4 regions of the Rhodococcus sp. 1R11 genome follow, and region 1 is predicted to be linked to each of the others. Evidence: predicted binding sites of a transcription regulator. Region 1 holds the regulator's gene; each other region holds the start of a gene.
What was found. Region 1 encodes LexA, which represses DNA repair genes until DNA is damaged. Its sites were predicted from a motif close to CGAACANNTGTTCG; they were not measured.
Positions count from the first base shown of each region.

Region 1 (7,916 bases):
GACGTGGCCGGTGACGCTCTGATCGCCGATGGGTTGGCCACCACCCTCGCCGGGGCCGCTGGTGGATCGGGAACCACCACGTACGCCGAGAACATCGGTGTCATGGCCGCTACCCGCGTGTACTCGACCGCCGCCTACTGGGTTGCCGCGATCACCGCGATCGTGTTGGCGTTCTCGCCCAAGTTCGGTGCGCTGATCTTCACCGTCCCGGACGGTGTGATCGGGGGAGCGACACTCGTGCTCTACGGACTCATCGGACTGCTCGGCGTTCGAATCTGGACCGATGCCAAAGTGGATTTCACCGATCCGGTGAACCTCACCGTCGTCGCAGCAGCACTCGTCGCCGGCATCGGCGACCTGACGCTCTCCGTCGGATCGGTCGAACTCGGTGGAATCGCTTGGGGATCGCTGGGCATCCTCGTCGGATACCCGATCGTCTCGGCGCTGGCCCGAGGCAGAACGAATGGACGACGCTAGCAGGGGCGGTCACGGATCGCGCACGTTTTGGTCATCGACCCTCGGTACACCGCAAACGTACTGTTGAACCGTGACGTCAGTCGCACCGACGACCGCGCTGTGACCCCCCTTCTCGCGGTCGACGACGGTGCGCACCGAACAAGGAGATCTGCGTGGAACGCACACTTTTCGAGCCCGAGCACGAGCTGTTCCGGGAGTCGTACCGGAAGTTTCTCGAACAGCACGTAGCCCCCAATCACGCGAAGTGGGAAGAGCAGAACATCGTCGACCGCGGCGTCTGGGTCGAGGCCGGCAAGCAGGGCTTCCTCGGAACTGCCGCACCGGAGGAGTTCGGCGGTGGCGGCGTCAAGGACTTCCGCTACAACGCCATCGTCACCGAGGAAACCACCCGCGGCGGCTACAGCGGCATCGGCTTCACTCTGCACAACGACGTCGTCGCGCCGTACTTCATCGAGTTGGCCAACGACGAGCAGAAGCAGCGCTGGCTTCCCGGATTCTGCTCCGGTGAGCTGATCACCGCGATCGCCATGACCGAGCCGGGCACCGGCAGCGACCTACAGGGGATCAAGACCAAGGCCGTTCGGGACGGCGACGACTGGGTATTGAACGGATCGAAGACGTTCATCACCAACGGCATCAATGCCGATTTGATCGTCGTCGTAGCGTGCACCGACCCCGAGAAGGGTGCCCAGGGCTTCAGCTTGCTGGTCGTAGAGCGCGACATGCCCGGTTTCGAGCGTGGCCGCAACCTGGACAAGATCGGCATGAAGGCCCAGGACACCGCGGAACTCAGCTTTACCGACGTTCGGGTTCCGGCCGCCAACCTGCTCGGCGAAGAAGGCATGGGCTTCATCTACCTGATGCAGAACTTGCCTCAGGAGCGCCTCTCGATTGCCGTCGTCGCGGCTGCGGCCATGGAATCGGCACTGGAGATGACCATCCAGTACTGCCGCGATCGCAAGGCATTCGGTAAGTCGATCGGAAAGTTCCAGAACACGCGATTCGTGTTGGCGGAGCTGGCTACCGAAACCACCGCTACCCGCATCATGGTCGACAAGTTCATCGAACTGCTCAACGACGGCAAGCTGACCGTGCAGGAAGCCGCCATGGCGAAGTGGTGGACCACCGAGAACCAGGTCAAGCTCATCGACCGATGCCTCCAGCTGCACGGCGGCTACGGTTACATGAAGGAATACCCGATTGCCAAGGCTTACATGGATTCTCGGGTACAGACCATCTACGGCGGCACCACGGAGATCATGAAGGAGATCATCGGTCGTGGACTGAATCTCTGATTCTGCCGATCGTTCGGAACCGACGAGAAGGGCCGCAGCACCTGTGCTGCGGCCCTTCTTTCGTTGTGTCCGAACAGAGTTCAGAGCTTGCGCATCACGGTGACGACCTTGCCGAGAATCGCGGCATTGTTACCCGGGATCGGCTCGAACAATGGGTTGTGCGGCATGAGCCACACCTCACCCTTGGAACGCTTGAACGTCTTGACGGTGGCCTCGCCCTCGATCATCGCTGCCACGATGTCGCCGTTGTCGGCCACGGACTGTTGACGCACCACCACCCAGTCGCCATCGCAGATGGCCGCGTCGATCATGGACTCGCCGACCACCTTGAGCAAGAACAGTGATCCCTGACCGACCAACTCGCGGGGGAGTGGGAACACGTCCTCGACGGCTTCCTCGGCCAGAATCGGACCACCCGCGGCGATCCGGCCGAGAACCGGCACGAACGTCGGCGTCGGCAACCGATCCTGCTCGTTGGACGCTGCCGAACCGTCCACCGCTGCCGCGGCCTGATCTGCCTGCACCTCGTCCAGTCCACGGACGTCGACCGCGCGAGGGCGGTTGGCATCGCGCCGCAGGAACCCTTTGCGCTCGAGGGTACGAAGCTGATGAGCGACGGACGACGTCGACGTCAGGCCCACGGCATCGCCGATCTCTCGAATACTGGGTGGGTATCCGCGCTCGGTGACCGAGGCCCGGATGACCTCCAACACTTTCCGTTGGCGCTCGGTGAGCCCTGCGCTGATGTCGGTGCCGACCTCCATGGCCTTCGGGGTCGGCTCGGCGGCCGGCTTTCCGGCCGCAGCCTTGCCGACCGTCGAGGATCCGGCTCGCGCGGAACCAGCTTTCGTGGAACCCGTCGTACTGGAACCGGTGATGGACCTCGTCGAGGTCTCGTCCTTCATGCTGTCGGCCTCCTGCTGATGCGGCTGGATTCGGTCTACGCGGTATCGATCCACGCGGACTGGAGTTGATGATGTCGACTCGTGTGGCGTGTGGTTTCTGACACGAATCTAGCGTGTATCAGCTGTTGAATCAAACATCTGTTCGACTCGTGTCGCGTTTTCTACAGACTTTGTCGGAGGCGCGTGATAGAACTTCGAACAAGCGTCCATCGAACGCCTGATCGAACAATCGATCCAACGAGCGAAGACGAGGTTCCGATGACCATCACCACCGATCGTCCCACCACTGCCGGTATGCGTTCGCGATCCGGTGTCGTCGAGCGTCGTCGGCGGTCGCGGCCCGTGCTGCAGAACCACGGGCGTCGGACGCAGAACGGCCCGTGCTTGCCCGTCCTGGACGAGTCCTGGACCGACGTGACCGATCGCGAGATGGCGGATCGAGACTTCGACGACACCTCGGCTCATTTCGCGAACCAGACCGTGCGCCCACGCTCTCTGGTTCTGTGGATGTTGGCTGTGGTCGTCGTGGCCGGCGGTCTGCTCGGCATCGCGAATCTGCGCGCGACCACACCCGACGCGGCCACTCAGCCTGCCGGCGCGGTCATGGTGCACGACGGAGCGCTCGTCGAGTACGCACCCAGCAGATGACCACCGGCACCATGGTGCCCAGCGTGGCTGAGTATCCTCGAAGACTGCCCCGACGCGCACGTTCGTCGTCGGAGTATCGGCTACGACGGAGGCTCCCTCATGCATTGCCCGTTCTGCAGGCACCCCGACTCACGCGTGGTGGATTCGCGTGAAATGGACGAGGGTCAGGCAATACGGCGACGCCGGTCCTGCCCCGAGTGCGGTCGTCGCTTCACCACCGTGGAGGCTGCTGTGCTCGCCGTCGTGAAGCGCAGCGGTGTGACCGAGCCGTTCAGTCGGGAGAAGGTCGTCAAAGGCGTTCGTCGCGCCTGCCAGGGCAGAGACGTCGACAACGACGCGCTGAACCTGCTGGCTCAGCAAGTCGAAGACAACATCCGCGCGGCCGGTTCGGCGGAGATTCCCAGCAACGAAGTGGGCCTGGCCATTCTCGGACCGCTACGCGATCTCGACGAAGTGGCCTACCTTCGTTTCGCATCGGTCTACCGCTCGTTCAGTTCGGCCGAGGACTTCGAGAAGGAAATTCACGAACTCCGCAAACATCGAGAGTCCGCCGACGTCGAGTGAACCGCGGGCCGATCAGCGAGACTGATCGGCGATCGCCTTCTCGATGCGCTTCTCCGATACCGGATACGCAGTACGAACTCCCTGGGCGAAGAGCCCCACCCGCAGTTCCTCGATCATCCAGAACAGCTCCTGCACACCCGAGCTGTTCTTCCTGCTTTCCGGAAGCGAATCCAACAGCCGCCCGTACGAGCCGTACACCCGGTCGAGAACGTCCATCGCCGCAGCGTCGCGGCCCGCGCTGCTCGGCAGAGTGGACAGCCTCTTGGTCGCCGCAGCGAGATAGCGTGGCAGATCGGCCAACCGTCGAGAACCGAACTCGGTGACGAAACCGCGAAAGATCAGGCCATCGAGCTGTTCTCGGACATCGTCGGCGGGCTCACCCGATGCGTTCTGCAACTGGGACGACAGAGCCAACGCGGCCGTCAGAACCGGTCGAACCAGAGCGAGAACAGCAGCAGTACGCCGCGGAACCTCTGCGTCCACCAGTGCCCTGAGCTTGTCGAACTCGGCCGGATCGCGAACCGGTCCGCCGTGCGCGTCCATCGCTTCTTCCACAGCGAGCGCACGGCATTCCTCGAGCAGCGCATCGACGCCGCCGTACGGGTTCTGGCCGAGCGCAAGACGTTCGGCGGTCGGCAGCCCGGCCAGCAGGGCTTTCGTTCCCTTCGGTGCCGTGGCGAGCAGCAGAGTACGGGTGCCCGCGCGCATGGCTGTGCGTTGCTGGGCGGGGGTGCTGAGCACTCGCACCGCCACGCCCGAACCCTCGGGCACCAACGCCGGGTACCCGGTGACCTTCTGTCCGCCCACGTCTCGGGTGACCGTGGGCTCCAAGCGGCCCAACGTGCCCGAGGTCCACGCCAGCGTCGGGGCGCGCTCCGCGTCGCCGACCGCACGTGCGACCTGACGGCCGACCTCGCCGGCCAGACCAGCGCGCAACGCGGTCAGATCCTTGTTGCTGCCGAGCACCGTCCCGGACGGGTCGACCGCGGCGAACGTCATTCGAAGGTGATCGGGTAGCGCCGCAGTGTCGAAGTCCTTGGCGGTGATGTGGCATTGTGCGGCCCGCGAGAGTTCGCGGGCCAGAGCCGTCACGAGTGTTTCGGCCCGAGGTTTCATCACTGCCAACGCTGCCGCAGCGAAGTCCGGAGCCGGGACCACATTGCGTCGCAATGCCTTCGGTAGCGTCTTGATCAATGCGGTGACGAGCTCGGCGCGCATCCCCGGCACCAGCCAGTCGAAGCCGACCGGCTGTACCTGAGCGAGCAGTGCGATGGGAATCCGCGCGGTGACGCCATCAGCGGCCGTGCCGGGCTCGAATTGATACGTCAGTGGGAATTGAATTTCACCCTGTCGCCACGCGTCCGGATACGCACCCGTCAGTACCGACGCGGCGTCCGAGTTGACGACGGTGTCCGTAGTGAAGTCGAGCAGGGACGGATCTTGCCGGCGGGCCTTCTTCCACCAGGTGTCGAAGTGTCGCGCAGACACGGCTTCCGGGGCGATGCGGGCGTCGTAGAAATCGAACAGCGCGTCGTCGTCGACGACGATGTCCCGTCGCCGAGCACGATGTTCGAGCTCGCCGACGTCGTCGAGCAGAGCCCTGTTCTTGTGAAAGAACCCGTGTTGGGTCTTCCATTCGCCCTGAACCAGTGCATGCCTGATGAAGAGCTCGCGAGACGCCTCGGGATCGATGCGGTGATAGTTGACCGGGCGCTGCGTCACCAACGGAATGCCGTACAACGTCACCCGTTCGTAGGCCAGCGCCGATTCGCGTTTGATCGACCAGTGTGGTTCGGAATACGTGCGTTTGACCAGATGTGGTGCCAACCGTTCGGCCCATTCCGGTTCGATGCGGGCGGCCATCCGGCCCCACAGTCGTCCGGTCTCGACCAGTTCTGCAGCCATGACCCAGCGCGGTGGCTTCTTGAACAGGCCCGACCCGGGGAAGATCGCGAAATGTGCTCCGCGGGCACCCAGAAATTCACGCTTGTCGCCCTCTCTGAGGCCGACGTGCGAGAGCAGGCCGGACAGCAGGGACTGATGCAGTGCGTTCTCGCTCGACTCTGCGTCGGGCACCGTCCATCCGAGGCCGCGAGTGATCTGGCGGAGTTGTCCGTGCAGGTCCTGCCACTCGCGGATCCGCAGGTAGTGCAGGAACTCGGTGCGGCACATGCGTCGGAACTGGTTGGAAGACAGCTCGTCTCGCTGCTGCCGCAGATACTTCCACAGCTGCACGTACGCCAGGAAGTCCGAATTCTCGACGGCGAAACGGGCATGCTTCTCGTCTGCAGCCTGTTGGTGTTCGGCGGGACGCTCGCGCACGTCCTGAATCGACAACGCCGCCACCACCACCAGCGCGTCACGCAGCGATCCGTTGCCGTTGGCCTCGACCAACATTCGTGCCATTCGAGGATCGACAGGAAGGGCGGACAGTTCGCGGCCGATCGGGGTGAGCTCGGCAGTACCGTCCTTGGTGGCCGGCTTCAGTGCTCCGAGTTCTTCCAGCAAGCCGATACCGTCGCGGATGCTGCGTGGATCCGGCGGCTCGACGAACGGAAACGCGTCGATCTTGCCCAATCCGAGCGCGGTCATCTGCAGAATGACCGAGGCCAGATTGGTGCGCAGAATCTCCGGCTCGGTGAACTGCGGACGAGACTCGAAATCTTCCTCCGAGTACAACCGGATACAGATGCCGTCGGCGACGCGTCCGCAGCGACCCGCACGCTGGCGCGCCGACGCCTGTGAAATCGGTTCGATGGGCAGCCGCTGCACCTTGGTGCGCAACGAGTATCGAGAGATGCGCGCGGTGCCCGGGTCCACGACGTAGCGGATGCCGGGGACCGTCAGCGACGTTTCCGCCACGTTCGTCGACAGCACGACCCGGCGTCCCGAGTGCGGCGAGAACACCCGATGCTGTTCGGCGGCAGAGAGTCTGGCGTACAGCGGCACGATCTCGGTGTTGCGGAGATTGCGATCGGCCAGCGCATCCGCGGTATCGCGAATTTCTCGTTCACCGGACAGGAACACCAAGATGTCGCCGTCACCCTCGGCCATCAGCTCGTCGACGGCCTGGCAGGTGGCATCCACGGGATCGAGGTCGATCGTCGTTTCTCCCGCGTCGACCGTCAGGGGGCGGTACCGCATCTCGACCGGGAACGTGCGGCCGGATACCTCGATGATCGGTGCGGCGACCCCGTCGCGTGCGAAGTGTTGCGCGAATCGCTCCGGATCGATGGTCGCCGACGTGATGACGATCTTCAGATCGGGTCGCCGGGGGAGCAGTTGCGCGAGGTATCCCAGGATGAAGTCGATGTTCAGGCTGCGCTCGTGCGCCTCGTCGATGATGAGGGTGTCGTACTGGCGGAGCAGTCGGTCGCGCTGGATCTCGGCCAACAGAATGCCGTCGGTCATCAGCTTGACGAGGGTCGAATCCGAGGATTGATCGGTGAATCGAACCTTGTAGCCGATCGATTCGCCCAGTGGTTGACCCACCTCCTCGGCGATGCGTTCGGCAACGGTGCGCGCCGCCAACCTTCGGGGCTGCGTGTGACCGATCGAGCCGCGGATTCCGCGCCCCAGTTCGAGACAGATCTTGGGAATTTGGGTGGTTTTGCCGGACCCGGTTTCACCGGCGACGATGACGACCTGGTGGGCAGCGATCGCTGCGGCGATGTCGTCCTTGCGGGCGCTGACGGGCAACGCCTGCGGATATTCGAGGGTGGGCACTGCCGCTCGGCGTGTGGAGATCACGGCTTCTCCGCGAGCTACTTCTCGTTCGAGGGCGGCAATTGCGTCCGCGGTGCGGGCCTTGTCGAGACGTCGTCGGAGCCGGTTCTCGTCGCGGATGGTGAGCTGTGCAACACGTGCGGCGAGTGCTCGTCGATCACCGGACGAATTCGAGGTAGACATACTCGTACCAGGATATCCGTTACGCGGTACTCGACCGAACTCCGTGCGGGAACGAACCGATGCACTCGCCGAATTCGACGTGACTACTGTGTAGCGCATGTCTTCCGACCTGGATCCA
Region 1 covers NZ_SPNG01000004.1:415,510-423,425, forward strand. Annotated here, with positions in the region: gene E4P29_RS09915 (solute carrier family 23 protein) at 1-477, shown strand, start outside; gene E4P29_RS09920 (acyl-CoA dehydrogenase family protein) at 630-1,772, shown strand; gene lexA (transcriptional repressor LexA) at 1,853-2,536, opposite strand; gene E4P29_RS09930 (hypothetical protein) at 2,936-3,325, shown strand; gene nrdR (transcriptional regulator NrdR) at 3,425-3,889, shown strand; gene hrpA (ATP-dependent RNA helicase HrpA) at 3,902-7,798, opposite strand; gene E4P29_RS09945 (aminotransferase class III-fold pyridoxal phosphate-dependent enzyme) at 7,896-7,916, shown strand, end outside.

Region 2 (7,916 bases), 410 kb from region 1:
CGCCCGGTGGACAGGCCAGCCGACCCGTCGTTCGTTCGGGCGAACGCAGCGTCGCATCCGCCGCGGGGTTCCGAGCAGGGGTCTAGGACGTGGGATCGGGTAGCACTCTGAGGTGTCCGCGTCGGCCGGTTCGGACGGCAGGCGCGGCCCGTCGGTCGGTGTCCTGGTGACGAGCGGGCGACCGGTCACCACTGTCTCGCTCCTCGGAGCGCGTTCGGTCCCCTCGACCGGCTTCGCGTACGGCCTCGGCCAGTGCGGTCAGATCGTCCTCGTCGGGGGTCGACGTCGAATAACCACCCTCGTACCGCACGAGCTCCCAGCCCTTGGGTGCCGTGGTTGTCGACGCATGGACCTCGCACAGGTCCCAGGAGTGCGGCTCGTCCACGGTGGCCAGCGGACCGACGACCGCAGTGGAGTCGGAGTAGACGTATGTGAGCGTCGCAACGGCAGAACGGTTGCAACCAGGCCTGCAGCAGCCACGCAGTGATCTCACGAGTGCAGAGTATCCGGTACGTGCAACCGACCGAACGACCGACACACCGGACAGGCGCGATAACCTGCCCCCATGCCTCAGTTCTCTTCCGCGCGCAGGATCACGTCGCGGTCCGTTGCGCGGCACGGCCGCGGAATCCGCGGACCGGTGCTGCCCGAGGACCTACCGGCCCGGCGATCACGTGCAGAGAAGTTCGACCGGCTGGTACTCGACGCGTTCGCGCGCATCGACCACCGGTGGCACGACAAGCTCTCGAAGCTCGACATCGCCGTCGACGACGTGCCCAAGATCAGGGCGTTGGACCCGGAATCGGTCACGTGGCCACCCGAGGTGGTCGCGGAAGGACCGGTACCCCTGTCGCGGCTGGTTCCCGTCGGGATCGACAAGCGCGGAGAGACGACACGCGCCCGTGTGGTGCTGTTCCGGCGTCCGCTCGAGCGGCGCGCGAAGCACCCGGAAGATCTGGAGGACCTACTGTTCGAGGTCCTGGTGGAGCAAGTGGCGACGTACTTGGGAATCGACCCCGACGAGGTGGACCCCGCCAGCGCCGAGCCGTGACTCGGTGTCGGGCCGTGACGCAGTGTCGGCCCGTGGGTGAATCACCCGGAACGCGTTCGGCTCAGCCGATCCCGCGCTTGAGCCGACGACGCTCACGCTCGGACAGACCGCCCCAGATCCCGAATCGCTCGTCGTTGGCGAGAGCGTATTCGAGGCATTCGTCCTTCACCTCGCAACCGAGGCAGATTCGCTTCGCTTCGCGGGTCGAGCCGCCCTTCTCGGGAAAGAAGGCCTCGGGATCGGTCTGAGCGCACAGGGCGCGCTCCTGCCACTGATCCTCGATCTCCTCGAACATCTCGTCGAAACCCGCCACGAGACTGAGGAACGGCTTCGCGGGTGGAACCGATTCCGCCACGAACGGCATCGAATCGGCGTCGTTGTCCGAATCGTCGATATCGACATCATCGACGTCGGGGATCTCGATGTCCTGATCGATTCGCACGGCGTCACTCGAGAGTTCGCTGTCGACCGAATCGTTCGACGGGGTCACGTACGCAGAACCGGCGTCGACGGAGACGCTCGAATCCACGCCGGAATCGGACTCGGTTTGCGGCGCGTCGTCGACAGCGCTGAGGTGTGCAGTGGGTCCGCCCCGCTGATCACGTGTCACGTGCTGGTCATACATCGCTTCCGCCTCCTCACCTGTGGTAGCGCAGATACTTTCGGTCCTCGTAATCTCGAATACCTTGCCCCGCGCCGGTATTCGATCGAGCTGGTACGTCCGAGCCGGCTCTCCACCCGTCCAACTCTCGACCTCTACTCGACGTCCACTCAGGAACGAACAGGAAGGGAACGAGTGTTCGAAACCAGGTTCGCTGCAGTCGAACTCGTGCCGCGAACGCTGAATGACATACCTGTGATTAGACACGTACAGGTGTGTCGCGGTCAAGCCGATCGCACAAATCCAATACCATCCCATGCCCGAAATCGGCTGTCTCCCCGAATCGGAGCGCGTCCTGTGCGTGTCGCGGCGGTTCTCGGGCTCGGATCCCGGCCCCACGGACGGTCCGGGTGGGCGCTCACCCGGACCTGCGGCAACCGCACTAGGCTCGCATGTTGTGAAAGTTACTGTTCTGGTCGGTGGCGTCGGTGGCGCACGGTTCCTCCAGGGGCTCAAATCCCTGTTCGGCGACTCCCTTCTCGGCGACGAACCCGAGAACGAGATCACTGCGGTGGTCAACGTCGGCGACGACGTCTGGATGCACGGCCTTCGCATCTGCCCGGATCTGGATACGTGCATGTACACCCTCGGGAACGGGATCGACACCGAGCGCGGCTGGGGCCGGGTGGCGGAGACATGGAACGCCCGCGACGAGTTGGCCGCGTACGGAGCAGATCCCGACTGGTTCGGGCTCGGCGACAGGGACATCGCCACGCACTTGATCCGCAGTCGCATGCTGCGCACCGGATTTCCGCTGTCGGCCGTCACCGAGGCGCTGTGCAACCGGTGGCAGCCCGGGGTTCGATTGCTGCCGGTCACCGACGACCGCTCGGAAACACACGTCGTGGTCACCGACCCCGACGACCCCAGCGGCGAGCAGCAACGCGCAATCCACTTCCAGGAGTGGTGGGTTCGCTACCGCGCGCAGATTCCCACGCACAGTTTCGCTCATATCGGTGCCGAACAGGCCACTGCTGCACCGGGAGTCGCCGAAGCGATCGCCGAGGCCGACGCGGTGATCCTGGCCCCGTCCAACCCGGTGGTCAGTGTCGGCGCAATTCTTGCCATACCCGGCATCCGCGGCGCACTGCGCACCACCGCCGCCAAGGTCGTCGGCCTGTCCCCGGTGGTGGACGGTAAACCGTTGCGCGGCATGGCAGACGAGTGCCTGTCGGTCATCGGCGTCGAGACGACGGCCGAGGCCGTCGGCCGCCTCTACGGAAGCCGAAGCGGCACCGGCATTCTCGACGCCTGGCTGGTGCACAGCACCGACTCGGCGGTGGTCGACGGAGTCGACGTGCAGTCGATTCCGTTGCTGATGACCGACCCGGAGACCACAGCGGTGATGGCACGCACCGCCCTGCGCGCGGCCGGACTCGAACTGTGACCGCCCCACGCGACGTGGCGTCGATGCCAGAGGCTCCCGGTGACCACGCACCGGGCGGATCGATCGAAATCCTGCCGGTCACCGGACTTCCCGAGTTTCGTCCGGGCGACGATCTCGCCGCAGCGATAGTCGACCGAGCGCCCTGGCTGCGCGACGGAGACGTCCTCGTGGTCACCAGCAAGATCGTCTCCAAGGTCGAGGGACGTCTGGTGCCCGCACCGCAGGACCCCGAGCAGCGGGACGCAGCCCGCCGGGTCCTCGTCGATCAGGAGGCCGTTCGCGTCGTCGCCCGAAAAGGCCGGACGCTCATCACAGAGAACCGCCTCGGCATCGTGCAAGCCGCGTCGGGAATCGACGGGTCCAACGTCGACGGCAGCGAACTGGCGTTGCTCCCGGAGAATCCCGACGCCAGTGCTGCGGCTCTTCGGCAAGCACTGCTCGAGTCGGCTGAAGTCACCGTGGCTGTCGTGATCACCGACACGATGGGCCGGGCCTGGCGGATCGGTCAGACCGATGCCGCGATCGGGTCTGCCGGCCTGGCGGTGGTCCACCGATACGCCGGGGCTGAAGACGGGCAGGGCAACGAACTGATCGTCACCGAAGTCGCGATCGCCGACGAGCTCGCTGCGGCAGGCGATCTCGTGAAGGGCAAGCTGGGTGGTGTTCCGATAGCCGTCGTCCGTGGCCTGTCACCGGTCGACGACGGGTCCACCGCCGCCACCCTGCTGCGCGGCGGCGAGGACGACCTGTTCTGGCTGGGAACCGCCGAGGCACTCGAACGTGGTCGACGCGAGGCCCTGCTTCGCCGACGGTCGGTTCGATCGTTCTCCCCCGATGCAGTAGACCCGGACTCGATTCGGAGCGCCGTCGCGGACGCCCTCACCGCCCCCGCCCCGCATCACACCCACCCCGTCAGATTCGTCTGGATCAGAACACCCGCGGTGCGTCGCCGACTGCTCGAGACCATGCGGGAGCAGTGGCGAGCCGATCTGGCCGGCGACGGACTGACCGAGGACCGCATCGCCGCCAGGCTGAGCCGCGGTGACATTCTGTTCGATGCGCCGGAAATCGTGATTCCGTTCTGTGTGCCGGACGGGGCGCACACCTATCCCGACGAGAGGCGTCGGGCAGCCGAGGACACCATGTTCACCGTGGCGGTCGGTGCCGCCGTTCAGGGTTTGCTCGTCGCCCTGGCCGTTCGCGATCTCGGTAGCTGCTGGATCGGTTCGACGATCTTCGCCGCCGATACCGTCCGCGCCGAGCTCGGCCTGCGTGCGGACTGGAAAGCACTGGGGGCCATCGCAATCGGACATCCTAGTGAACCGCTGACGGTACGAGACCCGGCCGCGCCCGGGTCCCTGCTGGTGGAGCTCTGATCGGCGATGTCCGCTACCTCGCTGTGGCAGTCCGCAGCCCAGACGCTCGACCGATGGGCACCGACCGACTCCAGGGACGAATCCCTTCGGCACACCGTGATCGCCTTTCTGCACAGCAATCCCGACGCGTGTCTTCGCGCCAACGAGGCCGGCCACATCACGGCGTCGTCGCTGGTGCTCGACGCGTCGGGACGGCACGTGCTGTTGACCCTGCATCCCAGGGTGGGCCGGTGGATTCAGCTGGGCGGTCACTGCGAGCCCGAGGACGAGACGGTCGTCGCCGCGGCACTGCGCGAGGCGACCGAAGAATCCGGAATTGCCGATCTGTCGATCGATCCCGAGTTGCTCTCTGCGCACACTCACCCGATCACGTGCTCGCTGGGTAAGCCGACCCGGCACCTGGACCTGCGGTTCCTGGTGCGCGCCCCGGACGGCGCGCGCGCCGTGCGCAGCGAGGAATCGACGGACCTGCGTTGGTGGCCGGTGGACGAACTACCCGACTCGGCCGAGCGCGAGACCATCGACCATCTCGTCGCGCTCGCCGCGCATCGCTGATCGGCCCGGGCGGCCCCGCTCAGCCCCTCGGGACGACGATCAGACGTCGGTGGAGAAGCGCACTCCCCCGTCGGGCAGCTTCACTCCTGGCCATACCCGTGCCCCACGCAGCAACTCGCAACGAGCTCCGATATCGGCACCGTCACCGATGACGGCGTCACGCACGAGTGCCCGCGGTCCGATGCGAGCTCCGAAGCCCAGGATGGACCGTTCGACCACGGCCCCCGCTTCGACGATCGCACCGTCGAACACCACCGCGCCGTCGAGACGAGCGCCTGCGCCGATCTCGGCACCACGCCCGACGACGGTTCCACCGATCAGCAGTGCGCCCGGCGCGACACCCGCTCCGGGGTGAACCAGGGACTCACCGCGATCTCCGTGCAGTGCGGGCGACGGCGCAATCCCGCGAACGAGGTCGGCCGATCCCTTGACGAAATCCTCGGGCGTACCCATGTCGCGCCAGTACGCACTGTCGACGTGCCCGTAGACCTTCTTGTTCTCGGCGAGCAAGGCAGGGAACACCTCTCGCTCCACCGACACCGGCCGGTCGGCTGCGATGGACTCGATGATCTCACGCTTGAACACGTAGCAACCGGCGTTGATCTGGTCGGTCGGCGGATCCTGGGTCTTCTCCAAGAATGCCGTGACTCGGCCGTTCTCGTCGGTCGGTACACATCCGAACGCTCGGGGATCGCCGACCCGAACGAGATGCAACGTCACGTCCGCGTCGGTCGTGCGGTGCGTATCGAGCACTGCTGTCAGATCGGTACCACCCAACACGTCACCGTTGAACACCATGACGTTGTCTGCCCGCAGTCGCGGCAACACGTTTCTGATTCCGCCGCCGGTGCCCATGGGTTCGGTCTCGAACACGTACTCGAGTTCGATGCCCAACGCCGACCCGTCGCCGAAATGTTGCTCGAACACTTCGGCTTTGAACGACGTTCCAAGAACCACGTGTTCGATGCCCGCAGCCTTGATCCTGGCCAGCAGGTGGGTGAGAAACGGGAGTCCTGCAGTCGGGAGCATCGGCTTGGGTGCCGACAGAGTCAACGGGCGCAGTCGAGTTCCCTTGCCGCCGACCAAGATCACTGCATCCGTACGTGCGGCGACCGATGGGGAACTATCCGACATGTCCAGCCTCTGTTCTCTCGTCCGACGGTCGTTCTTCACGAGCTCGGGCCCGAAGCGCCGAAGTCACAACGACCTTCGAGCGAAGACCGAGACCAGCGCGCAACGCCCATCGTAGTGGAGCCTGCCACACCCGGTCGTGTCTGTCGGCCTGGAATCGGTAGGCGCTGGTGTGGTGCGCGGGCAGCATCACTTCCGGATGCCGTCCTGCCGCATGGCCTTTCGAGTGCGTGACCTCGACATCGGGTACGTAGACGTTCTGCCAACCCGCCCGGCCCAGCCGGTCACCGAGGTCCACGTCCTCCATGTACATGAAGTAGCGCGAATCGAATCCGTCGATGGAGTCGAACGCCGCGCGGCGAAGCAACAGGCATGACCCCGACAGCCATCCCACCGGCCGCTCGGACACCGTCTCGTTCTCCTGGCGGTATCGCCGAGTCCACGGATTGGTCGGCCAGAGCTTGCCCAGAATTGCGTGGCCGGCCCCGGACGTCAGATCGGGCACCGATCGCGCGGACGGGTATCGCGACCCGTCCGGCTCACGAATGAGGGGGCCCAGCGAACCTGCGCGCGGCCATCGCGCCGCGGCGTCGAGCAATCCGTCCAGGGACCCGGGGTGCCACCTGACATCCGGATTGGCGACCACGACGAATTCGACCTCGGGGTCGACTGCGGCGATCGCCCTATTGACGGCAGCGCCGTAGCCGATGTTGGCACCGGTGCGCAGCAATTCCGCTTCGGCGAACGCAGCCTCGGCTGCTTCCGGAGTGCCGTCGACCGAGCCGTTGTCGGCCATGATGACTCGCACGGGCCGAGTCGTGGCCTCGCGAAGAGACGTCAGGAATTGCTCGAGGTATTCGCCGGGGGAATAGGTCACCGTCACCACGGCCAGGTCGGAACTCACGCGGGCAAGACTAGCCCGAGGCGGGCATCGATCCCGCATCACGACCGAGCAAGAGCCGCCGTCAGAGCGTCGGACCAGGGGCGGGGCGCACCGAGCCCGGCCGCGGACCACGCATTCGGTGACAGCACCGAGTATGCGGGCCGAGGTGCCGGGACAACATACTCTGCGCTCGAACACGGTCGCACCCGCTCGGGGTCGGCACCGATTCCCGAGAACACTGCCCGGGCCAGGTCGTACCAACTCGCCTGCCCGGCATTGGTGAAGTGGAGGGTCCTGCCGGTCACCGTCTCGTCGGCTTCGATCTCGAGCAGACCGGCCGCCAGGTCGAGGGCGAAAGTGGGCGATCCGATCTGGTCGTCGACCACCGAGACGGTCTCCCGCTCGCCTTCGAGTCTTCGCATCGTGGTGACGAAGTTCTTACCGGTGTTGTCGTAGACCCATGCGGTGCGCACGATGACGGCCTCGGGAAGTTCCTCACGCACCGCTGTCTCTCCGGCCAGCTTGGTGCGTCCGTACACGGACTTCGGCGCGGTCGCCGCATCGACGTCGTACGGTTCGGTCGCTGTGCCGTCGAACACATAGTCGGTGGAAATGTGAATCAGACGGGCACCGACACGCCCGCACGCCCGCGCGAGATTTCGGGGACCATCGGCATTGACGGCCATGGCCCTCGACTCGTCGGATTCCGCGGCATCGACGGCTGTGTACGCGGCGCAGTTGACGACGGTCGCACCCGCGGTCACCACGGCGTCGACGGCACCGGGGTCGGTGATGTCCAGGTCGGCGGACGAATAGCCGTGCACCTCGACGTCGGAATCACGCTCGGCGGCGAGCGAGACCACCCGTCGGCC
Region 2 covers NZ_SPNG01000004.1:9,617-17,532, reverse strand. Annotated here, with positions in the region: gene E4P29_RS08015 (DUF3499 domain-containing protein) at 83-493, opposite strand; gene E4P29_RS08010 (metallopeptidase family protein) at 566-1,051, shown strand; gene E4P29_RS08005 (WhiB family transcriptional regulator) at 1,113-1,346, opposite strand; gene cofD (2-phospho-L-lactate transferase) at 2,110-3,099, shown strand; gene E4P29_RS07995 (coenzyme F420-0:L-glutamate ligase) at 3,123-4,475, shown strand; gene E4P29_RS07990 (NUDIX domain-containing protein) at 4,482-5,030, shown strand; gene E4P29_RS07985 (NDP-sugar synthase) at 5,070-6,164, opposite strand; gene E4P29_RS07980 (glycosyltransferase family 2 protein) at 6,154-7,065, opposite strand; gene rfbD (dTDP-4-dehydrorhamnose reductase) at 7,104-7,916, opposite strand, start outside.
Region 2: a site for LexA is predicted at 1,841-1,854, ahead of cofD (2-phospho-L-lactate transferase). Genes of this name have one in related genera too.

Region 3 (7,916 bases), on a different contig from region 1:
CGCAGACTCCGCGGGCGGCGAATTCTTCCACTTCTTCACCGGCACCGTGGGCGACGACCTCTTCTTCGAGGTGGTCCAGCGGGTGGGCGGGTACGAGGGCTACGGGGAGACCAACTCGGCTGTGCGCCTCGCCGCGCAACTACAGCAGTGAGTAGTGATCAGGACAGTCGCTCGAACACCGCGGCCAGGCCCTGTCCGCCGCCGATGCACATCGTCTCGAGTCCATAGCGGACCTCTCGGCGGTCCATTTCACGGAGCAGGGTGGCAAGAATTCTGGCGCCGGTGGCCCCGACGGGATGGCCCAGCGAAATACCTGAGCCGTTCGGGTTCAGCCGCGGGTCGTCCGACTCGATACCCCAGGACCGGGTCACGGCCAGCGCCTGGGCGGCGAAGGCTTCGTTGAGTTCGATGACGCCCATGTCGTCGAGAGTGAGACCGAGGCGTCCGAGCGCTTTCTCGCCGGCGGGCACCGGACCGATCCCCATGGTGCGCGGAGCGACTCCGGCAACGCCCCAGCTCGCGAGCCGCGCCAGTGGTCGAAGTCCCAGCGCTGCAGCCTTTTCGGGGGTGGTGACGATAGCGATCGCGGCACCGTCGTTCTGCCCGCTGGCATTTCCTGCGGTGACCGTCGACTCGGGATCGATCGATGTACGGATCGCCTTCAGCTTCGCCAACGACTCCACGGTCGTGTCGGCCCGTGGATGCTCGTCGGTCGAGACCAGAACCGGTTCCGACTTACGTTGGGGGACAGACACACCCACGATCTCTTCTGCGAACACGCCGCTGTTCTGCGCGGCGACCGCACGCCGATGCGACTGCACGGCCAGCGCGTCCTGATCGGCGCGGCTGATGGAGAACTCCTGGCGAAGGTTCTCGGCGGTCTCGATCATGCCGCCGGGTACCGGAAAGTTCTTGCCACCCGCCGTCACTCGGGCCCGCGCAAGTCGGTCGGAGAGGGCGACCGCCTCGGCCTTGACGCCCCACCGCATGCCGGTCGCGTAGAACTCGGTCTGGCTCATACTCTCGACGCCGCCTGCCAGAACCAGGTCGTTGCCGCCGGACTGCACCTGCATGCACGCCTGCAGTACTGCTTGTAAGCCGGAGCCGCATCGCCGGTCGACCTGCATGCCGGGCACATCGATGCCGAGACCGGCGTCGAGGGCGGCGATTCGACCGATGGCCGGTGCATCACCGTTCGGTGACGCCTGGCCCAGGATCACATCGTCGATGTCCGCCCCGGAGATACCCGTCCGCGCAACGAGTTCGGTGATGACCGTGGCAGCGAGGGCCTGCGCGGTAATATCACGGAACTGGCCGCCGAAACGGCCGACGGGGGTACGCAGGGGCTCACAGATCACGGCTTCAGGCATGGGTGTTTCCTCGCTTGTCGTTGGCTCCAGCGCTTACGCGGAGCAGGTCGGTCTCGATGGCGCGGGTGGCGTCGAGCAAAGCCGGGAGTAGTTCGGCGCGCACGGCGTCCGCAGAATGACGTGCAGCTTGAGTCGAGACGTTGGCTGCGGCGACAACCACGCCGGTGCTGTCGCGGATGGGTGCGGCGATCGAACGCAGTCCCTCTTCGAGTTCTTGGTCCACCAGGCAGAAACCGTCGACCCGCACTCGTTCGAGTTCCCGCGCGAGCGAGGCCGCGGTGGTGATGGTCTTGCCCGTCAACGGCGTCAACCGGACTCGCTCCAGGTACGCATCCAGTTCGTCCTTGGGAAGGCCGGCCAACAGCACCCGCCCCATCGAGGTCGCGAACGCCGGAAACCTGGTGCCGATGTTGATGCCGACGGTCATGATGCGGCTGACCGGAACCCGGGCGACGTACACCACATCGTCACCGTCGAGTATCGACACCGAGGACGATTCACGCACTCGTTCGGCGAGCGCCTCGAGATGGGGGCCCGAGACCTCGGGGAGCGAGAGACTCGACAGATAGCTGTACCCCAATTCGAGTACTCGCGGGGTGAGCCAGAACATCGAGCCGTCGGTACGCACGTATCCGAGTTCGACGAGTGTGAGCAGAAACCGCCGGGCGGTGGCGCGGGTCAGGTCGGTCGCTCGGGCCACGTCGGCGAGTGTTCGACGCGGATGTTCGCCGTCGAAGGCCCTGATCACCGCGAGGCCGCGTCCGAGAGACTGGACGTAGTCCGACGACGGCGGCGTGTCCGCGGCACTCACGTCGTTTCGCTCTCGGTGATGGCGGCCTGAGCCAACGCACAAGCGTTGTTGCTGTTCGGTACTCCCGCGTAGACCGCGGTGTGCAAGAACACCTCGGCGAGTTCGTCGGGTTCGACACCGGCCCGCAACGCCGCTCGGATGTGCATATCGAGTTCGTGGTGGTTACCCAGGGCCGTCAGAATGGCCAGAGTCAGCAGTCGGCGGGTGTGGTGGTCGAGTCCGGGACGAGCCCAGACGTCGCCCCATGCGGTTCGGGTGATGAAATCCTGGAACGGGGCCGTGAATTCGGTCCTCGCTGCGATGCTGCGGTCGACGTGGGCATCACCGAGCACGCTGCGTCGCACCGACATGCCGGTGTCGTGGGCCGCCGACCGTCCGGCGGAGTACGCGTCCGCTCCGACGTGAGCGGCTATGGCCGCGTTGACGCGGCCGGCCTGTTCGACATTGGCCAGATGTGCGGCCGGGTCGAGTGTCACGAACGTCGATCCTGCAACGCCATCGGCGATGATGCGCAGATCGTCCGGAGTGGTCGACGGATCCTGTCGTCCCGCGATCACGAGTGTTGGAGCGGCGATCCTGGCAAGATCCGCGCGAGAATCCCACTCGGACAACGCCTCACAGCATGCCGCGTAGCCCTCGTCGGAGGTCTCGGCGATCATGCGTCGATACCGTTCGACGAGATCGCTGTCGCGGGCGGCGAGTTCGGGCGTGAACCACCGGGCGAGTACGGCGTCCGCGAGAGCGGATGTCCCCGAGGCACGGACGGTCGCGGCACGGTCGGTCCACTGAGCGGGTTCACCGAACTTGGCGGACGTGCACAGCAGAGTCAGAGTGCGTACTCGCTCGGGGCGATGAATCGCAATCCATTGAGCGACGGCACCGCCGAGGGAGAGCCCGACCACGTGCACTCTGTCCAGAGCGAGTGAATCAAGCAGAGTCAGAACATCTCCGGCGAGATCGGCCACCGAATAGGGGCCGGGAGGTACCGGTGATCGACCGTGCCCACGTAGATCGACCGTCAGCACGTGGACAGAAGCCGACAATGCGCCCACCTGCGGGTCCCACATCGATCGGTCCGAGCCGAGCGAGCCGATCAGCACGACGGTATCCGCACCGGGGTGCGGCCCCTCGGTGCGGTGGTGAGCCAGAGTGACTGTCATCAGATGTCCTTCGAGTCCGTGGGGCGTTCGGTGTCCGGTGCACACGCAGCGAGGATGTCGTCGACCAGGTCGGGTGCGTGACCCACATAGCCTGCTGGATCCAACATCTCGCGCACCGCGGCCGGCGTCAAGAAGGCGGTGATGGCGGGATCCGTGTCCAGGGGCGCACCTGTTGCGCATCGGTCGGTGACGATGTCGCGGGCGCGCTCGGTGTGCGGTGCCAGCGCTGCAGTGACCCGTTCGGCGAGAAGTGCACCTCCCGTCGCTCGGAGGTTGCGCGCCATGGCATCGGGATGCACATTCAGACCTGTCAGGCTCGTCTCAACACGATGCGCACCGCCGCCGGTGAGGCGTAGCAGATCGGTGACGGTTTCCCATTCGGCGTGCCACGGTCCAGCGGCGCGCTGCTGCTCGTGGTCCATGTTCGCCAGCACCGTCGCAACGGCTCCCGGCACCCGGCGGGCCGCAGCCCGCGCGGTGATGGCGGCGATCGGGTTGCGCTTGTGTGGCATTGCCGACGAACCTCCCGGCGCGTTCTCGGACACCTCGGCCAGTTCGGTGGCGGACATCGACACGATGTCGCCGGCGATCTTCGCAATGGAGCCCGCGGCAATACCCAACGCGCACGCCAGATCTGCGACGGTGATGCGGTCGGTGTGCCAGGGCGCAGTCTGTGGTGCCAGACCGAGGGCGTCCGCGAGCGCGGCGGCAATGGCCGGACCGCGCGGATGTACGGCGGCCATCGTTCCGGCGGCACCTCCGTATTGCACACAGCACGACCGCCGAACCGCAGCGAGATGGTGAAGCGAACGATGCAGCGCCCCAGCCCAATTGGCGGCAACCAGCCCGAAAGTAGTGGGTAACGCCTGCTGGCCGAGGGTGCGCGCGACCATAGGAGTGGTTCGGTGCGCCAGCGCCAGGCCTCGCGCCGCGGTATGTGCATCACCGAGCGACGCCTCGACGACCGTGAGTGCGTCACGTGCGACGAGCATGGACGCGGTGTCCATGACGTCCTGGCTGGTCGCCCCGGGGTGCACGGCAGCAGCAGGAACTCCGCGATCGGACACCGCGTTTCGCAGTACCTTCACCAGTGGTATCACCGGATTCCCACCGGCCGCTGCAGCCGCTCCGAGTTCTGCGATGTCCAGAGATTCACCGAGCTCGGCCGCTACCGCGGTGATGATGTCCGCATGCTTCGCATCGACCACGCCGACCGAGGCCGCGGCCCGCGAGAGGGCTGCCTCGACGTCGAACATCGCCCGAATCCAGCCTCGGTCGCCGACGATCGGTGCGATGACCTCGCTACCGAATGTCGGGTCGAACAGTGCCCCTCTACTGGAAGCCATTGTCCTCTTTCGCCTCGTCGTCGATCAGTTCGGGAGCGTGCATCACAGCGCGAAGAACGGGGTCTCGTCTCCGTCCGGATCGGTGTTCTGTAAGACGATATCGAGGTGGTAGCCGCCGTCCACTGTGGTGGCGACGAGTCGGGCCCGTTTGTCGGCGGGCAAGGCGGACAGCACCGGATCGAGTTCGTTGGCCTCGATCTCCTCCGGGAAGTACATTCGCGTAACGACACGCTCGAGCATTCCGCGGGCAAAGATTCCGACGTCGATATGGGGTGCCTCGACGAGGTCGTTCTCGGCGGGCAACGGCCCCGGCTTGATCGTCGTGATGGTCATCGTTCCCTGTGCATCGGCAAATGCTCGACCGAAGCCGCGGAAACCGTCGACACGTGGTGCCACCGCACCCCGTGGATCGTCCGGATGGTCGAAGCGTCCGTCGGAGTCGGCCTGCCAGGTCTCGATCATGGCGTCGGACACCGGTTGACGAGCCCCGTCCACGAGGGTGAACGTGAGGGTGATCGCCTCGGCGGTGCCGGGAGGCACCACGTCCTGCCCGTCCGGCCACAGCAGACCGATGTGGACGTAGGGCCCTACCGTCTGAGAGGGCGTCTGACCGAACGGTGCGGTGGTGAAATCGGCACCGGTCACCACCGGGTACCGGGGAGCGAACTCGGGGTCAGTCATCGTGGTCGTCCTCCTCGAACGGGGTGGCGTTGCGTCCGCGCAGAACGATGTCGAACCTGAACCCGAGAGCCCAGTTCTGCTGTGTGGCTTCGTAATCGAAGGTACTGATCATGCGAGCACGCGCGTCTTCCGGAGCTGCGTTGTAGATGGGATCCTGGAAGAACATGGGGTCGTCGGGGAAGTACATCTGCGTCACCAACCGCTGGGTGAAGGCGTGACCGAACAGCGAGAAGTGAATGTGGGCAGGCCGCCATGCGTTGTGGTGATTACCCCAGGGGTACGCGCCCGGCTTGATCGTGGTGAACCGGTATCGGCCGTCGGCATCGGTGAGTACTCGGCCCACGCCGTCGAAATGTGGGTCTAGAGGTGCAGGCCAGCGATCACCCGAGTGTCGGTACCGTCCGCCTGCGTTTGCCTGCCACACCTCGACGAGTGTGTTCGGGATCGCTTTGCCGTCGCTGTCGAGCACTCGTCCGTGAACGATGATGCGTTGACCCTGAGCTTCACCACCTCGCGCAAGTGTCAGGTCGGCGTCGGAAGCCGTGACCCGTCCCTCGCCCAGAACCGGACCGGTGATTTCGGTCAATCGTTGGGGGAGGAGCGTCAACGGCTGCGCCGGATGCCGCAGAGCAGTGGTCCGGTACTCGGCGAAGTCGCGTGGTGCATGGACACCCGTCTGGTCCCGGTACTCGGGCGGGAGATGAAGCATCGACAGCTCCTGACAATCGTGGTGATCAAGCGCACTCATCACCGTATACAGGTGTTCGCATGGTGGCAACCTGTTCACATCACGCACATTGTCGGGTACCGTCGCTGGCATGTTGGACAAAGTCGTGGCCAGTGCCACAGAAGCGGTAGCGGACATCCCCGACGGGTCGTCGATCGCAGTGGGCGGGTTCGGGCTGGTGGGAGTGCCGGAGATCCTGATCGCCGCTGTGCTCGAGCAAGGAGCAACGGACCTCGAGACCATCAGCAACAACTGTGGGACCGACGGCTTCGGTCTGGGAGTGCTACTGGCGCACCACCGTATTCGGCGCACGATCAGTTCGTACGTCGGATCGAACAAGGAATTCGCCCGGCAGTACCTCGGTGGTGAACTGGAGGTGGAGCTGACCCCGCAGGGCACCCTCGCCGAGCGGCTGCGAGCCGGCGGTGCCGGCATTCCGGCGTTCTTCACCCCAGCGGGCGTGGGGACGCAGGTGGCCGACGGCGGTTTGCCGCTGCGCTACGACGGCAGCGGCGGCATCGCCGTGGCGAGTCCGCCCAAGGAGACCCGGAACTTCGACGGGATCACCTACGTGATGGAGCGCGGCATCGTCGCCGACTACGCCCTGGTCCACGCCTGGAAGGGCGACAGGCACGGCAACCTGGTGTTCCACGCCAGCGCACGAAACTTCAATCCACCCGCCGCCGCATCGGGTCGGATCACCGTGGCGCAGGTCGAGCACCTGGTCGAGCCGGGGGAGATCGGTCCGGACGAGGTGCACACCCCGGGCATCCATGTGCAGCGGGTCGTGCACGTCGGCCCGGTCGAGGTCGGCATCGAGCAGAGGACGGTACGAGCATGAGCGAAAAGATGACCCGCGAACAGATGGCCGCTCGGGTGGCGCAGGAGCTCGGCGACGGGCAGTACGTCAACCTCGGAATCGGCATGCCGACACTGGTGCCCAACTACATTCCGACCGACGTCTCGGTGATTCTCCATTCCGAGAACGGCGTGCTCGGAGTCGGCCCCTATCCCACCGAGGACGAACTCGATCCCGAGATCATCAACGCGGGCAAGGAAACCATCACCGTGTTGCCCGGCTCGTCCTACTTCGACTCGTCGCAGTCGTTCGGAATGATCCGCGGCGGCCAGGTCGACGTCGCCGTGCTCGGTGCGATGCAGGTCAGCGCCACCGGGGACCTCGCGAACTGGATGATCCCCGGGCACATGGTCAAGGGAATGGGCGGTGCCATGGATCTGGTGCACGGCGCGCGCCGCGTGATCGTCATGATGGAGCACGTCTCCCGCAAGGGTGAACCGAAGATTTTGCAGTCCTGCACTCTGCCACTGACCGGGAAAGGCTGCGTGCACAGAATCATCTCGGACATGGCGGTACTGGATGTCACCGTCGACGGACTGCGGCTCGTGGAGACCGCGCCGGGAATCTCGGTCGACGAGGTCCGGAACGCCACCGCGGCCGACCTACTCGTCGACGCTGCTCTCTGACATCAGGACGCGGTCGGCACGGGAGTAGATGTTCATCGACCGGCCGCGGAGAAAGCCGATCACCGTCAGTCCTGATTCGGTCGCGAGATCGACCGCGAGAGACGACGGTGCGGACACCGCAGCAAGTATCGGAATTCCGGCCATCACCGCCTTCTGTGCCAGCTCGAACGAGGCACGGCCACTGACCATCAATATCGTGCCGCGAAGCGGAACTCGATCCTGCTCGGTGGCCCAGCCGACGACTTTGTCCACCGCGTTGTGGCGCCCGACGTCCTCGCGGAGGACGAGCATGTCGCCGTCCGCAGTGAACAGCGCCGCAGCGTGCAAGCCGCCCGT
Region 3 covers NZ_SPNG01000002.1:165,915-173,830, forward strand. Annotated here, with positions in the region: gene E4P29_RS04020 (sugar phosphate isomerase/epimerase and 4-hydroxyphenylpyruvate domain-containing protein) at 1-151, shown strand, start outside; gene E4P29_RS04025 (acetyl-CoA C-acetyltransferase) at 159-1,370, opposite strand; gene E4P29_RS04030 (IclR family transcriptional regulator) at 1,363-2,181, opposite strand; gene pcaD (3-oxoadipate enol-lactonase) at 2,178-3,341, opposite strand; gene pcaB (3-carboxy-cis,cis-muconate cycloisomerase) at 3,341-4,687, opposite strand; gene pcaG (protocatechuate 3,4-dioxygenase subunit alpha) at 4,730-5,368, opposite strand; gene pcaH (protocatechuate 3,4-dioxygenase subunit beta) at 5,361-6,077, opposite strand; gene E4P29_RS04055 (CoA transferase subunit A) at 6,187-6,936, shown strand; gene E4P29_RS04060 (CoA transferase subunit B) at 6,933-7,580, shown strand; gene fdhD (formate dehydrogenase accessory sulfurtransferase FdhD) at 7,557-7,916, opposite strand, start outside.
Region 3: a site for LexA is predicted at 6,122-6,135, ahead of E4P29_RS04055 (CoA transferase subunit A). Genes of this name have one in related genera too.

Region 4 (7,916 bases), on a different contig from region 1:
GACCGGACGGAGTCCGGTGCGAGCGACGGCTGCGCCCGCCACACCAGCGAGCGCGACGAGAAACGCCCCGACGAGGATCAGGGCAAGCGTGAGTTTGCCGAGCAGTGGTGAAGTACCGCTGAGTGCTTCGGCGACCATGATGGTCTCACCGGAATCGGTGCGTTCGGCGGAAACGTAGTAGCCACGAATCTCCCGAAGTGACCGATCGGTGCGGCCTTCGGTGACGGCCTTTTCCGGGTCGTCGAGCCCACCATCGGAGTTGGTGAAGGGGTAGGTGCCGTTGGACGAGGACACCAAGGTGCCGTCGGTGGTCATCAACGCCACTTTGACTGCGGTTCCTTCGGTGTCCTCGATCCCGAACCCGAAGAGATCGGCCGGCACTCCTGACGCTGCGCTGGCGATCAGCGCATCACTGTTCCGGCCGACACGGTCGATGATCTGTGAGCGAAGCGCCTGTTCTGCGACGAGGTAGATCGCCAGAGCGCTGACAGCAACGGCGAGCGCGGCCAGGCTCATCGTCAACACTCGAATCCGTCCGTGCAACGACAGCGCCCTCGGGCGGGTGTGCGCACGTGAATACCTCATGGATCGAGTATGCCGGTCGGCAGCGACCAGAATTCGGGAGGCTGCCACGAGTAGGCACTGCAGAGCGCACCGATACTCAGAAGGGCGGCTCCTCGTCTTCTTCGTTGGTCGGTTCTGGCTCGGGGGTCGGGTTGTCGGGTGGGTCGAGGTAGGCGATGATGCCGGATCGTCTGGGCTTGGTGGGGATGTTCGGGCGGAGGTCATTGCCGATGATGGGTACGGCTGTTCCGTTGGCAGGCAGAGTGATCCGCGTGGTCTTCGATGTCGAGGTCCACAGGATCGCGCCGCCGGGGAGCATGACTGCTTTCCAGTAGCCTGCGGTTTTGACGCTGTGGTGGTATTCGCAGAGGCATTGGAGGTTGTTGACGGTGGTCCAGCCGCCGCCGAGGGGGTTGTCGTGGTCGAACGGGATCACGTGGTCGAGTTGGCAGCGTGCCGCGGGGCGGTGGCAGCCGGGGAAGCGGCAGTGGCGGTCGCGGAGTCGGACGGCGGCGGTGGTGAGGGCGTCGGGTCTGTAGATCAGGGCTCGGTCGGTGAGTGGGTCGCGTCGAACGGATGTTCCGAGGGTGGGGTCGGCGGCGATGGCAGCTTCGAGTGCCGCGGCGAGGGATGCATTGCCGAGGTAGATGCTTGTCGGTGTGTGCATGATGCGGCGGTTCGACCGGATCATCGAGGGTAGGTCGAGGGCAGAGCTGTGCCGTGTGCCCCTGCCGACGGGGGTGTGGGTACAGAACAGGGCTGCAGCGGAGGCCAGGGCATTCCGCCGTCGTTGCCGGGTGTCGTCATAGGCGGTCGGCTCGGGTGGGGTGTCGGTGGTGGTCGAATGAGGTTGTGATGCAGATGAATCCGGGCCCGTGCCGCGACGCGGTCCTGGGTGCGGTGGTGGTGGTGCGGCGTCCGCGACTGCGCTACTCGTGCCCGTATCCGTTTGCGCTGCAGGCGTATTCGTTTCCGCTGTATTCGATTCTGCCGAGTCCGGAGGTGCCGGCTCGGGTTCTGTCGTGCTCGGCTGGGCTGCGGTGTCAGCAGGGGCTGCGGTGTCGGCGGGAGTTCGTTCCCATTCCCCGGTTTCCGGGTTCTGCACGGCCAGTCCGAGTGTCTCGGCGAGGGTGACTGCTTCGGTGAGCAGGATCTGCCACTGACTGTTGCGGGCCAACTCCCGTGCCAGATCGGGGTCGATGGAACCGTGCCCGGCCAGGTACGCCGGGTTCGCCAACAGTCCGATGAGGGTGGCGATGTCGACGGTGATCATCGTCAACGGCACCCGACGATCCGGCAGAGCCGCATCCTTTTTCGGGCAGCCCGCGCCTTGGCACAGGCATGTCAGCCTGGGTTCACCGTGCATTCGCGCCATGAACGCATCACACAGTCGTTCCTGTTTGCCGCGGGGGTCTTTCGAGCAGAGCGTATCGGCCATCTCTTCGAGCAGCTGCCATGCGGCGGCGGCTTCGGGCGCGGTCAATTCTGCTCGGATCCGGGTCAATTCCCCAGCCGGGGCGTAGGAGACATTGCGGAACTTCTTCGCGAATTCGCGTAGTGCTGCTGCTTCCTCGGGCGCGACGCGCAGCAGAATGTCCCAGATCTCCTGCTCGAGCGGGCCCGGTGACGACCGTCGGGCTGCTTCGACGATGTCGCCCTCCACGGACTTGACGATGTCGTCGGAGAGGTTGTCGAGGATCCGGCACACCGTACGTACGCGGGGGAGGTCGATGTCGCCGGCCTCGAATGCGGTTTTCACCAGCGGCAGTCGAGTGTGCAGTGCCACGCCGACGGACACGTACGCTTCGGCGAGGGTGGCGGAGCAGCTCAACGCCAGTGCCATCTCGGTGCGTCCGTATCGGCTGTACTGCCGATGCTTCGCATCCTGAGCGATACAAGTGAGGTGGAAGTCGTAGCAGGCAGCGATCTTTCGGGCCGCATGCCGGTTCTCTTCCCGCGCGGCAGCGGTCAACGCATCCAACGACACCACTGGTGCAGCCATTTTTTTTCACCCCCCGGTGACCCACAGTTCAGAACGCGTGTTCGAACTGGATGAAGACTATCTCGACCCACCGACAAGAATCTAAAGGTGCCCGTCGGCACGTGCTGAGGCTGCTCAGGTGCGGCGAACGGTGGGGTCGCTGTCCTCGTTCCATCGCTGTGCCCACTGCCACAGCGGTTCGAGGGCGGGTCCGAGTTCGTCACCGATCTCGGTGAGACGGTAGGAGCCATCGGAGTCCTTCGTCAGCACCCGCGCGTCGACCAGAGTGCGCAGCCGGGTTGCGAGCACGCTCGAGGAAATGTCGTCGGTGCGTCGCCTCAGTTCGAGGAAGCCGAGCGGTCCGCTGCGTAGCTCGAACAGGATGCGCATGTTCCAGCGCTGCCCCAGTAGGTCGAGCGCGGCCATCATGGCGCGGCGCGATGCATTTGCCCTTTCCATCGCGACTCATCATAGTGGTTCGAAAATCAAAGCAGTTCGAAATTCGAAGCAGTACGAGGAATCGAGGACGAATGGTCGGACGTGCAGATGGAAAGACGGTGCTGATCACCGGCGCATCTCGTGGAATCGGAGCAGAAACCGCGTTGCAGCTGGGTGCACTCGGTGCTGCGGTCGCGGTGAACTACCGCGAGAAGAAACGTCGAGCCGAGGCTGTGGTGCGCGCGATCGAGGAGGGCGGCGGCAGGGCTCTCGCTGTCGGTGCCGACGTCACCGACGCTGACGCGATCGACGCCATGCTGAACGTAATCGTTGCCGAGTTCGGCGCAATCGACGTTCTGGTTCTCAATGCCTCGGGCGGCCTGGAGTTCGGTGCAGAACCCGATTACGCGATGAGTATCAATCGCGACGCGCAAGTGGCGCTGGCTTGGGCGAGTATCGACCGGATGAAGCCGGGCTCGCGGATCGTCTTCCTCACCAGTCATCAGGCGCATTTTCACGGTACGAAACCGGTCCCCATCGAATACGAACCTGTTGCTGCAAGCAAGCGAGCGGGGGAGGATGCCCTACGTGGGATGATTCCCGAGTTGGATTCTCGAGGAATCGAATTGGTCGTGGTGTCCGGGGACATGATCGAAGGCACGATCGTGGTCACTTTGCTCGAACGCCGTAACCCGGACGCAGTTGCGGCGCGAACCGCACAGGGCGCGCTCCCGACCGTCGCCGAGTTCGCGTCGGCTGTGACGGCAGCTGCCATCGGGCCCATCGAGAAGTCCGGCCGGACCGTCTACGTCGGTGGAGCCGACTACCTCGACGGGTCCGTGTCGGGGTAGTCGGCTCCGATCGATCGAATGAAGAATCAGCTACCGAGAACGCAGAACTGACCGCTCGTGAGGTTCAGTGCCAACGACAGCGGCCCGACGCAGTCGACGCCGCGTGCCTCGGATGTGGCACCGGATCCCCAACCTGCGACGGCGAGAGTCGTCTGGCCGGCATCTGCCCACGAGTGCGCGATTCCGCCGCCGAGTGCGAGCGCGTATGCCGTGCCCGCGTTCTTGCTTGCTCCGAGCGCGACACCGTAACCGTTGGCGTAGGTGTTGGTTGCGCCCGGCCCGTCGTTGACGCTGACGGCAGTACCGCTGTCAGCGGCACCGGCGGTGGCGCTTCCGGGTCCGTTCGAGGTGGCTCCGCAGCTCGCTGTGTCGCTCACCTGGATGTCGTTGGCCGAGGGCGGAGACACACACGTGACCGGTGCTGCCGACGCGGTGGCGGTGCCGGCGAGGGCAGCCACCGTCAGGCCCGATCCGATGGTGAAAATAGCTGCAGTGCGGGCGATTCGACTACCGAACCGACTGGACGTTCGCGCTGAGGAGGAGTTGGAAGAAACCGTACGGGGCAGGGAAACAGAGAACAACAGAAAGCTCCTTCACGAGCGAAACGGGTCGGTGCGGCACACGGTACCCCGCTCCAGGGGTCCATGGCAGCAAGCCGGCGCACATTGTGTAACGGTGCCGATGGCATCGGTAGATGAATCGTCGTAGAAGTCCGGTTTCTCGGACCCCTGTGGCATCGGTCGACCCGATTCGTTCCACTCTTGTACTGCCCGCATTCTACGTGCGCAGTTCTGTCGATTCCGTTCCGTCAGTTAATGATTGGGTCTTGTCCGTCGGCAAGGTGCCGGTCTCCGAAGCGGGTGGCGATGCTCCGAGTCGGCATGCCCGGGCGGCCGTCGAACGAAAGGAAATCGTTATCGGAAGGCCGGCGAGCCGTCGGACGCGGCTCGATGGTTGGGTCTCACAGCACAAGCGCCGATTCGACCAGATCGATTTGTCGACGCTCACAATAGATTTGACGGAAGAGGACGCGGACATCCCGACCGGGCCGAACGGTCTTTTTCATACGAGTCACGGACCCGTGGCACCGCCGTACGTTGCGATCTTGTACTCGGTTGCCACGAGAGACAGTTGCAGTTCTCGGATGTGCTTGCGAACAGCGTCGCGATGCGCGACGAGCATCTCGAGACGTTCCGGGACAGTCCGGTCGCCGCCGTCGACCAGCTCGACGTATCGCCTGAGGTCGCGCATCGGCATACCCGAGAGCCGCATCCTCGTCAGGAACACCAGTCGACGGATGGCCGCGGAATCGTATTGTCTGTGCTCGAGTCCATCGCGATCGACGTCGATGAGGCCGCATCGCTCGTAGTACCGCAGCGTGTGTGCGGAGATGCCGAGTAGTTCGGCCACCTCGGAGATACCGAGCGGTTCGGGCAGTTCCGACGGCTCTATCAGGTCTCGCAGCAGCTCCACCGTCAACGGCGCAGCCGAGTCCACGGCAGCCGACAGCGCCCTGTTCATCAATTCGTTCATCGACATGAGAGGGAAGATAGTCCGACCTGGGCGGTCATACCGGGCGGACGGATTCGGGCACACCGGGGAAATCCGCGCTTGCGGACAATTCGGCATGGGCGTTCAAGGAGTCGAGCTCCCGACGGTACGACTCGCGTAGCCGTCGAACCGCTTCTCGACCCAGTGGGATGCGCAGGGGAGCGGACTCGGCGTCGACCAGTCGGCGAATGATGTGCGCGGCGCGGACCGGATCGCCTTCTTGCCGTCCGTCGACGTCGAGCATGTCGACTCTGAGCGCGCCCAGCAGCGCGGTGTAGGCATCGATGGGGTCGGCGATCTCGAGTACATCGGCATTGTTGAACCCGGTCCTGAACCGACTCGGTTCGACGACGAGAACTCGAATGCCGAACGGAGCTACCTCGCCGGCGAGGGCTTCCGACCAGCCTTCGAGCGCAAACTTGCCTGCAGAGTACGAGCCGGCACCCGGGAACGAGACTCGGCCTCCCTGGCTGCTGACCTGCACGATGGTTCCCGCGCTGCGTTCTCGCATGTGAGGCAGGACTGAGCGGGTCAGAGCAGCAGGCCCGACCACGTGTTGTTCGAGCATGTCACGCAGTCGCGTGTCGTCTATCTCCTCCGCAGCGCCGATCTGCCCGACTCCTCCGTTGTTCACCAGTACGTCGACGCGTCCGAAACGGGCAATCGCGGCCTCGACGACGGTCGGCGCGGATTCGGTGTTTCTGACGTCGAAGGCGATGGTCAGTAGGGAACCCGGGTGCTCGGCAACCAAGTCGTCGAGACGTTCGGGTCGCCGCATCGCTGCGACGACGGTGTCGCCTGCCTTCGCTGCGACGACGGTGTCGCCTGCCTTCACGGCGGCGACGGTGAGCGCCCGGCCCAGTCCGGAGGATGCTCCGGTGATGAGCCAATGCCGTTGTTCGAGCGGTTGTGTCATGAACGGAAAAGCTATGGCTTCGAGCGCAATCGAACGCAAACCGCTCAGACGCTGCCCTGATAGCCGTGTTGGCGCCAGGCCTCGTACATCGTCACTGCTGCGGCGTTCGCCAGGTTGAGTGATCGTCGTCCGGGGATCATCGGGATGCGCAGCTGATCGGTCACATGTGGGTCGGTCAAGACGTCGTCGGGGAGTCCTGTGGGTTCGGGTCCGAACAGTAGGACGTCACCGGGTTGGTAGGCGACGTCGGCGTACGAGCGTGTTGCGTGCGCGGTGAAGGCGAAGACCCGTTTCGGGGCCAGCGCGGACCACGCCGACGGCAGGTCCTGGTGCACGGTGACCGATGCGAGGTCGTGGTAGTCCAGGCCCGCGCGTTTGAGCTTGGGTTCGGACATGTCGAACCCGAGGGGGCCTACGAGATGCAGTTCGCATCCGGTGCCGGCGACGAGACGAATTGCATTGCCGGTGTTCTGCGGAATCCGGGGCTCGAAGAACATAAGTCGAAACACCCGGTTCACTCTGCCACCACGAGCCCGGGAAGTATGGGGCAGGTGGACGACGAGCAGACCATCGGTGAAGATTTTTCGGATTCTCGACTCGACGGGCGGGAGTGGTCTGGCAGACAGTTCGTCCGGTGCACCTTCCGTGACGCGGATATGAGCAATGTGCGAACCGACTCGGTCGTCTTCACCGAATGCGACTTCACCGGTACCGACCTCACGGATTCGGTGCACACCAACTCGGCCTTTCGTTCGTGTACGTTCACTCGAACGAACCTGCAGCACAGCGTCTTCCGTCACTGCACGTTGATGGGTTCGGTATTCGTGGACACCCGCATGCGTCCCGCCACCTACGACGAGGTCGATTTCACGTTGGCCTCGTTGGGTAATGCCGACCTGCGCGGCGTCGATCTGACCGGATGTCGGATGCGGGAAGCGAACCTGACCGCGACCGATCTTCGCAAGGCAGTGCTGCGGTCCGTCGACCTCGCGGGAGCACGAACCGTCGGTGCCAAAATGGAGGAGTCGGACCTGCGCGGAGCCGTCGTGGACGCGTCCCTGTGGGTCGGGGCAGGGGTGCGCGGGGCAAAGATCGAACTGATGCAAGCGGTGGCCTTCGCGGCTGCGCAGGGTCTGATCGTCGAGAGCTGACCGCGGTGATCGGCCCGGCGCGCCGACGGGCGGGCGGAACCTGAAACAATGGCCCGGTGACTGCAACGATCCTCGATGGCAAAGCGACTCGTGACGAGATTTTCGTCGACCTCACCGCCCGTGTGGCACGTCTGCGTGAGCAGGGCATCACTCCCGGTTTGGCCACGGTGCTCGTCGGAGATGATCCTGGTTCGGCCGCGTACGTGCGGGGCAAGCACAACGACTGCGCGAAGGTGGGCATCACTTCCATTCGACGCGATCTTCCCGCCGATATCACCCAGTCCGATCTCGAAGCGGTCATCGACGAGCTCAACGCCAACCCCGAGTGCACCGGGTACATCGTGCAGCTTCCGTTGCCCAAGCATCTGGACGAGAACGCCGCGCTCGAGCGCATCGATCCCGACAAGGATGCCGACGGTCTGCACCCGATCAACCTCGGACGCTTGGTGCTGGGCAAGGACGCC
Region 4 covers NZ_SPNG01000013.1:64,015-71,930, forward strand. Annotated here, with positions in the region: gene E4P29_RS20945 (HAMP domain-containing protein) at 1-585, opposite strand, end outside; gene E4P29_RS20950 (HNH endonuclease signature motif containing protein) at 662-2,566, opposite strand; gene E4P29_RS20955 (helix-turn-helix domain-containing protein) at 2,681-3,004, opposite strand; gene E4P29_RS20960 (SDR family oxidoreductase) at 3,076-3,834, shown strand; gene E4P29_RS20965 (DUF6764 family protein) at 3,861-4,415, opposite strand; gene E4P29_RS20970 (MerR family transcriptional regulator) at 4,906-5,373, opposite strand; gene E4P29_RS20975 (SDR family NAD(P)-dependent oxidoreductase) at 5,402-6,301, opposite strand; gene E4P29_RS20980 (tRNA (cytidine(34)-2'-O)-methyltransferase) at 6,346-6,810, opposite strand; gene E4P29_RS20985 (pentapeptide repeat-containing protein) at 6,844-7,452, shown strand; gene E4P29_RS20990 (bifunctional methylenetetrahydrofolate dehydrogenase/methenyltetrahydrofolate cyclohydrolase) at 7,509-7,916, shown strand, end outside.
Region 4: a site for LexA is predicted at 2,597-2,610, ahead of E4P29_RS20950 (HNH endonuclease signature motif containing protein). Genes of this name have one in related genera too.